DNA from 2 places in the Acinetobacter lactucae genome. Region 2 is predicted to be linked to the other one. Evidence: predicted binding sites of a transcription regulator. Region 2 holds the regulator's gene; the other holds the start of a gene.

Region 1 (4,443 bases), 1.2 Mb from region 2:
TTGGCACACGTGAAATATCTGGCTCGGAAGCTACAAGGTTTAAGAAATGCACCATCGCGTTTTGCGAATCGAGCATCCCTTCATCCATATTAATGTCGATAATCTGTGCGCCAGCTTCAACTTGCTGCTGTGCCACTTCTAAAGCTTCGGCAAAGTTTTCTTCACGAATTAAGCGTAAGAATTTTTTTGAACCTGTAACGTTGGTACGTTCACCCACGTTTACGAAAAGTGAGTCATCATAAATATTAAATGGTTCTAAACCACTTAAACGACAAGCCGGTACAGTTTCAGGAACTTGACGAGGTGCAATATCTTTTACCGCATTGGCAATTGCACGGATGTGGTCAGGCGTTGTACCACAGCAACCACCAGTAATATTAATCAAACCACTTTCTGCAAATTCTTTTAAGAATGCTGCAGTTTGCTCGGGTGTTTCATCATATTCACCAAATGCGTTTGGTAAGCCAGCATTTGGATGTGCTGAAACAAACGTATCTGCGACATCAGAAATGGTTTTTACGTGAGGGCGCATTGCATCTGCACCAAGTGCACAGTTAAAGCCAATCGATAACAAGTCGCCATGACGTACAGAGTTCCAGAAAGCTTCAGCAGTTTGACCTGTTAAGGTACGACCTGATGCATCGGTAATAGTCCCTGAAATCATAATTGGTAATTCGTGACCAATTTGTTTAAAGACTTCTTTAACCGCAAAAATTGCTGCTTTACAGTTTAAGGTATCGAAAACGGTTTCAATTAGAATAATGTCTGCACCGCCTTCAATCAGCGCATGAGTCGCTTCAATATAGTTTTCTTTTAGCTCATCAAAGGTGATATTACGAAAGGCAGGGTCATTTACATTAGGTGAAATTGAACAAGTACGTGATGTTGGCCCAAGTACACCTGCTACAAAGCGCGGTTTATCTGGAGTCGAATACTTTTCACAAGCCGCTTTAGCTAAACGTGCTGCTTCGCGGTTAATCTCTGGAACAAGATCTTCCATGTGGTAATCAGACATTGAGACACGCGTGCCGTTAAAGCTGTTGGTTTCAATAATGTCTGCACCAGCATCAAGATAAGCTTCATGAATACCTTGAATGATTTGAGGCTGTGTCAGAACTAAAAGATCATTGTTACCTTTTAAGTCATGTGCCCAATCGGCAAAACGCTCACCACGGTAGTCTGCTTCTTCCAATTTATGGCGCTGAATCATGGTACCCATTGCACCATCAATAATCAGAATACGTTTGGCAAGAAGCGCTTTTAGGGTGGCAAGCGTGGACATATAAAACCCCGATATTGTACGAATTTAAAAATGCGGCGCTATTGTAACAGAATAGTTGCGCAATAGATGACCTATAACGACCCATCATTCACTGTAAATCATCCCCTAAACAAGTACTTTATGACAAAGTGGCGAGTGATTTTTCATCAAATATTCATCAAATGATCATGATATTGAAATATTTCATCTCCAATATTCGGTTTTATGACAATTGTGGTGTTTAAAAATTAGCCATTTAGGTAATTTTTTAGATCTTTTTGCTTCAAAAATAGTCATAAATTAGATGGGTGGGGACTTATGTAAGTTATTGTATTTTTATAAAAAAATAAAAATCGTAGAGGAAAGGTGCATCAAATGAGGTCAAAATATGAAAAATTGACTTCATCGGGCGCTGCTTTGTCATATAATTGTCATAATTTAATTTAAGAATACAGAGGATTTTTTTATCCTCTTACCGTCTGCATGAATTCTAATCTACCCCCTGTTTCGGATTCAAAACTTGCGGCAAACCTGCAAGTCAAATCGACGAATGTACATGTCCCGACACCTAAATTTTTTATGCCGGTGTTTCTGACGATTATTGTTGCAACACTTATTTATATTGGATTTCAGGTGAGTGCTGATTTAGCGCATGTACCACCTTTGAGTCTTTATTCAGTTATTCTTTTATCAACTGCACTCTTGATTGCTTTAGGCTTTGAGTTTGTAAATGGCTTCCACGATACTGCAAATGCAGTAGCAACAGTGATTTACACCAATGCTTTACCAGCACCGGTTGCAGTCATGTGGGCTGGTTTTTGTAATTTCCTTGGGGTAATGGTTGCAAGCGGCGCAGTCGCTTACGGCATTATTGCATTGTTGCCTGTTGAACTGATTATGAATATGGGCAGTGGTGCAGGTTTCGCAATGGTTTTTGCATTGCTTATTGCTGCGATTCTATGGAACTTAGGTACATGGTTCTTAGGAATTCCTGCTTCAAGCTCTCATACCTTGATTGGTTCAATCTTGGGTGTGGGCATTATGAACCATCTATTGAGTGCATCGACTGGCGTAACAACCAGTGGTGTAGACATGGATCAGGTGATTAAAGTCGGTAAGGCATTATTATTTTCACCTTTAATTGGTTTTGCTTTTGCAGCGATTGTATTCTTGTTGGTTAAAACTATTTTTAAACGCCAGTTAGAATTATTCCAGCCACCTGAAGGTAACAAACCACCGCCAGCAATCATTCGTGCAATTTTAATTTTTACCTGTACAGGTGTAAGTTTTGCACATGGTTCTAATGACGGCCAAAAGGGTATGGGACTCATCATGCTGATTTTGGTTGGTCTGGTGCCATTGGCTTATTCATTAAATAAAAACCTTGATACACAACAAATTCAATCATTCCATCAGCTTTCTTCTCAAACTGCCGTATTTTTGAATCAAAATCAGCCAGAATTAACCGATGAAAAAGCACGTGTTATTCTGACTACCTATATTCAAACTAAACAGCAAACTCCGGAAGTTGTACCTGCATTGGCAAGTATGACTGATCATTTGGGTGAGCGCGTTTCTAGCTATAGCAACTTAAAAGATATTCCTGAAGCTGCAATTAGCGAAATTCGTAATGACATGTATTTAAGCACCACTACATTTAAACGTTTGGATAAAGCGGATGCTTTACCAAAAATGGATCAATCACAAAAGAAACTTGTGAAAGAATACCGTAGTAGCTTAGATTCATTCTTACAATACATTCCAACTTGGGTAAAAGTCGCGGTTGCTTTAGCACTTGGCCTAGGCACAATGGTGGGTTGGAAACGTATTGTTGTGACTGTAGGTGAGCGTATTGGTAAGCATCACATGACTTATGGTCAAGGGATGTCTGCTGAGCTTGTCGCAATGAGTACAATTGCAGCTGCCGATGGTTTAGGTATGCCGGTTTCAACAACACACGTTTTAAACAGTGCTGTTGCGGGTACGATGGTCGCGAATAAATCAGGTTTAAACTTTAATACCGTGAAGACAATTTTATCTGCATGGGTATTTACTCTTCCTGCAACAATCTGCTTGTCAGGTGGTTTGTACTGGTTATTCTTACAGTTTGTATAAAAGCATTTAAAAAATTAAAGCCACTGTTCACAGTGGCTTTTTTATTTGTTTAGTTTTTAAAATTGGGACTATTTTTCATATACATTCATCTATAAATTAATAAGTTGTTATAGGCCATCAAGCAGCTTATTGGCTGGGCTTAAACTTTTATATCAGGATATATTATGAATGCGGTTCAAATAGATCAGCTAAAACAACAATTTCCACTTATTGAAACACTTCAAGCCTATCAAGAAACATTTTGGTTTACACCTCATCGTTATCCTTTAAAAGAAGCTTTAGAAAAAGTTGGACTAACCGCTAAGGATGTAAGTGAAGCAGAAGCAAGACTAGCGCGTTTCGCACCTTATTTGGCAAAGGTATTTCCCAAAACTCAAGCACAACACGGAAAAATTGAATCAGATATTGTTGAAATTGCTCATATGCAACAAGCACTTTCTTCAACGAAACAAGTACAGATTAACGGAACATTCTGGCTGAAAAAAGATAGCCATTTACCTATTTCAGGTTCTATTAAAGCACGTGGTGGTATTTATGAAGTCTTAACTCACGCCGAAAAATTGGCAATTGAGGCTGGCTTACTCAAACCAGAAGATGATTATAGTAAATTAGATCAAGATTCATTTCGGGCTTTCTTTTCTAAGTATCAAATTGCAGTGGGTTCTACGGGCAATCTTGGGCTTTCTATAGGCATTATGAGTGCCAAACTCGGCTTTAGAGTCACTGTTCACATGTCGGCTGATGCGAGACAGTGGAAAAAAGACAAACTACGTTCTCTGGGCGTTAATGTTGTGGAATATGCGAGTGATTACGGCGTAGCTGTTGAAGAGGGACGTAAAGCCGCAGAGCAAGATCCTCACTGCTTTTTTATTGATGATGAAAACTCAACAACATTGTTTTTAGGCTATGCCGTTGCAGGAATACGTTTAAAACAGCAATTTGAGCAAAAACAAATTAAAGTCGATGCTGAACACCCATTATTTGTTTATTTGCCGTGTGGCGTCGGTGGAGGCCCTGGTGGGGTGAGTTTTGGATTAAAACTTGCTTTTGGTGAGCATGTACATTGT
Region 2 (4,443 bases):
AAGAACTTATCAAAGTTTTGAATCGATTTAGCCGGATCCATACCCAAACTACTCAAGCTATCACTCATTTTTGCAGCTTTAGCAATATTGGTACGAATTCCCCCCGGATGTACGCACAAAGAACTCACGCCACTTTTTTCAATATCCAACTCTTGACGTAATGATTCGGTAAAACCACGTACAGCAAATTTAGTTGCATTATAGCCAGATTGGGTTGGTTGAGCAGTTAAACCAAATAAGCTCGAGATGTTAATAATATGGCCATCTTGAGTCTGCTTAATGAATGGTAAAAATTCTTTAGTACCGTATACGACACCCCAGAAGTTAATCCCCACAATCCACTCTAAATCTTCGTAGGTCGCGCCTTCGACAGTTGACCCTAATGCAACACCAGCGTTGTTAAAAATCAGGTTAACAGAGCCATGATCTTGCACAGTTTCTTGTGCCCATTGCTTTACCGCTTCACGGTCAGACACATCAAGCTTTTTGGTGGTAATAGTAATATTGCTGTATGGTTTTAAAAGCTCGACAGTTTGTTGTAATCCTTTTTCATTAATATCACTCAACGAAAGATGGCAGCCCTGTTTTGCCAAAAGAATTGCTAACTGTTGCCCAATGCCAGAACCCGCGCCCGTAATTGCAGCGACTTTGTTTTTAAAATTTTTCATTGTCCATCCTTTGTTTTTCGATATTTGCACAGTCAGTTCATTGCATGTGCAGTTTAGACAACTTCAATATAATTTTGACAATACACATTGTCAATATAGTACACTGTAATTTCAGATAGAATGGCACAATTCTTCTGAGCGCTTTATCATAGTGAGCATATTTGGCCAAAACCTATAAATTAGGCAACCATTCTTTAGGAAACAACTTATTTATGGCGACTAACGACTCAACCAGTAAAAAGAAAACAAAAAGTGTGAGTAAAGAACGTCAGTTCAAAGGTTTATCTCTATCTGAACGTAAAGAGGCGCGCCGTGAAAAACTGATTGAAGCAGGTATTGCGACCTACGGAACCCTTGGTTTTTTTTCAGTGACGGTAAAAGATGTCTGCCAAGAGGCAAAGCTCACAGAACGTTATTTTTATGAATCATTTAAGAAGAGTGAAGATTTATTTCAAACCATCTTTTTAAAAATGATTGAAGAATTACAACAAAATCTGATGCAAGCCGTGATTAAAGCTGCACCCGATCCAGAAAAAATGGTTGATGCAGGTTTAAGAGCACTGCTGACGACATTAAAAGATGACCCGAGATTAGCTCGTATTGTCTATGTAGACGCAGTCTTGGTACAAGAATTACATAATCAAGCCACCATTCAAGAAACACTTGCGCAATTTGATCGCATGATTCAAGCCTTCGTTATGCTGACCATGCCCCAAATTCAGCACCACGAAAATGAACTCTCTTTAATCGCAACTGGTTTAAATGGATATGTCACTCAAATTGCGATTCGTTGGGTTATGGGAGGGTTTGAGCAATCTCTTGAGCAGGTTTTAACCGCATGTCGTATTGTTTTCTTGTCTTTATTAGCTCAGGTTTCAAAATAATATTAAAGTTTTTTGACAGCTTAAAATGTGAAAAACAACTAAGTAATTACTGTGTTAACCTATTGAATGACTTTAGAAAGTTTGAAGCTTACATGTCACAATTTGGTCATACCTTTGCCTTAGTTTTGTCACAAATTATTGCTAAATTCAATTTTATAGACTTTTCTGCAATGAAATTGTCATAATTAATCTTTGTAATAAGCCTGTCATAACTACAAAACGGTTCACCGTTAAATCTATAGGATATTGCGCTGTGAAAGATGACTATATTTTAATTGTCGATGATGAGCTTCCTATTCGCGAAATGATCCATACTTCTTTGGACATGGCAGGCTTTCAGTGTTTACAGGCAGAAGATGCCAAACAGGCTCATCAAATTATCGTCGACCAACGTCCGGCGCTTATCTTGCTTGATTGGATGTTACCTGGAGGCGTAAGCGGTGTCGATTTATGTCGCCGCTTAAAACGTGATGAGAACCTCGCAGAAATTCCAGTGATTATGCTGACTGCTCGCGGAGAAGAAGACCATAAAGTACAGGGTCTTGATGCGGGTGCAGATGACTACATGACGAAGCCTTTCTCAACACGTGAACTGGTTTCTCGTATTAAGGCAGTTCTGCGCCGCGCTAATGCATTAAGTGGTGAAAAAACAATTGATGCCAACGGATTAATCCTTGATCCTGTAAGCCAGCGTGTTAGCTTTGGCAACAGCATTTTAGATATGGGCCCAACTGAATATCGCTTACTTGCGTTTTTCATGACCCATCCTGAACGTGCATATACGCGTGCCCAGTTGCTCGATCAAGTGTGGGGCGGTAATGTATATATTGAAGACCGCACTATCGATGTGCATATCCGTCGTTTGCGTAAAGTCTTAGAACCTTTTGGTGTTGACCGATTTGTTCAGACTGTACGTGGAACTGGCTACCGTTTCTCTACACGTGCAGATTTAGCCGCAGGTTAACCAAGATTTATGTATGAACCCTACCCCGTCCCTGAACAGGTACGTGAACAAAAGCTTTCTCGCTACAGTAGTTTATGGACGTTTGCCAAACAAGATTTACGGCTTTTATTATTTTTTCTAATTATTGCCGGTTTAGTCGGTTTCGGTATTGGGTATTTCTGGAGTTGTATCTTTATCGCCTTCGTGGTGTTTTTTACACTCCAGTTACGTTCTTTATATCTGGTCAATGACTGGATTGCCAATAAACCTTATGACGTGCCTCCAAACCTTAACGGGATTTGGGGGGCATTGTTATTTAATGTTTACCGTGCTCAGCGCCAAGAACGAATTGTTCAGGCCGAAATGGTCGGTTTAATTGACCGCGCTCAATCTTCTTTGGTCGCACTTGCTGAAGCGGTTGTACTTATTGATGACCAACATCAAATCGAGTGGTGGAACCCTGCTGCCGAACGTTTGTTAGGGATTAGTCCACTTGACCGTGGCCGAAACCTCTTAACGATTTTACGTCAGCCGACCTTTATTGAATATTTTAATAATATTGATCAGGCACCTGATGGGATTAAGCTGCATTCCAATTTTGATGATGACCGCTATGTGCAGGTTAAACTCACAAGATTTGGTGGAGAAAGTCGTTTATTGGTGGCTTACGATGTGACTCGTATGCATAACCTTGAGCAAATGCGCAAAGACTTTGTCGATAATATTTCGCATGAACTTCGTACGCCATTAACGGTGCTCAGTGGTTATATCGAGACATTTACCGATCAGGAAGATATTAGCCCACGCTGGAAACGTGCATTTGATCAGATGCAGTCCCAAACCAAGCGTATGAATGCGTTGGTGAATGATTTACTGTTGTTATCGAATTTAGAAAATAACAAGAAAATTGCAAAAAATCAGATTATCGAAATGCCGAGTTTAATGAATCAATTGTTTGATGATGCTCAGGCCTACAATGCCGATTATGGACACACGCTCAATTTACATATTGATAGCCACTGTGACCTGATTGGTTCCGATATGGAAATTGCCAGCGCGTTTAGTAACTTAATTACCAATGCCATCAAGTACACGCCAAAAGGTGGAACTATTACCATTGGTTGGCATGATGATGGTGAACATGCTTACTTTAGCGTGCAAGACACAGGCATCGGAATTAACCCTAAACATTTGCCACGACTGACTGAACGCTTCTATCGTGTTGACAGTGACCGTAGCCGTCAAACAGGTGGTACAGGTTTAGGCTTAGCGATTGTAAAACACGTGCTTATGCAACACGGCGCTTATTTAGATGTGCAGTCTAAAGAAAACGAAGGATCAACCTTTACCGCAGTTTTTCCAAAAGAAAGACTCTATAACATGACCTAAAGTTGCCCTCTCACATTTAAAAAGCCGACTCATGAAAAGTCGGCTTTTTTGTAGCATTTAAACCAATTTACTTAAAATTTGAGCAATAAGATTTTGTCTGGTTTTTCTCTATGACATTCAAAAAGTGAGTGGCAAAAGTATTACTTTGACGCAGTGCATCACGGTGATCACCACCATCAATCGTTTGATAAATAGTTGGTTTTTTTAATTTACATAACTGTTGGTAATAAGCAGATGTCCCTCTAGGGTCGACTAAATGATCTTTAGAGCCTTGAACAATCATTAATGGCACGGTCGGCACCATATTTTCAATAGACTGCTGTTTTAAGTAAGCCAAAAGAGGTTTTAAGTCTGCATTAGGGCGAAATATGCTAGAAGGAGATTTCTTCAAATCAGACTGGAGTTCAGATAAACAACGACTGCGTGCTTGAGTCAACACAGTGTTCATTTCTGGACTGACTAAGTTTTCAGGAACAATGCTTGGTTCTGCTGCTTGTGCTCCCAATAACACAATTGGGAAAAATGCTGCCACACTTGGTTCTGGGTTTGGATTACTCTG

The links. Region 2 encodes PhoB, which activates phosphate uptake and scavenging genes when phosphate is short. Its sites were predicted from a motif close to TGTCATNAANCTGTCATAA; they were not measured.
Region 1: the regulator PhoB is predicted to act here: its motif matches at 1,680-1,698, upstream of HLV59_RS13775 (inorganic phosphate transporter).

Annotation. Positions count from the first base shown of each region.
Region 1 is NZ_CP053391.1:2,934,289-2,938,731, reverse strand. It holds gene metH (methionine synthase) at 1-1,282, opposite strand, end outside; gene HLV59_RS13775 (inorganic phosphate transporter) at 1,745-3,376, shown strand; gene HLV59_RS13770 (D-serine ammonia-lyase) at 3,541-4,443, shown strand, end outside.
Region 2 is NZ_CP053391.1:114,234-118,676, reverse strand. It holds gene HLV59_RS00545 (SDR family NAD(P)-dependent oxidoreductase) at 1-668, opposite strand, end outside; gene HLV59_RS00540 (TetR/AcrR family transcriptional regulator) at 881-1,552, shown strand; gene phoB (phosphate regulon transcriptional regulator PhoB) at 1,806-2,516, shown strand; gene phoR (phosphate regulon sensor histidine kinase PhoR) at 2,526-3,884, shown strand; gene HLV59_RS00525 (alpha/beta fold hydrolase) at 3,952-4,443, opposite strand, start outside.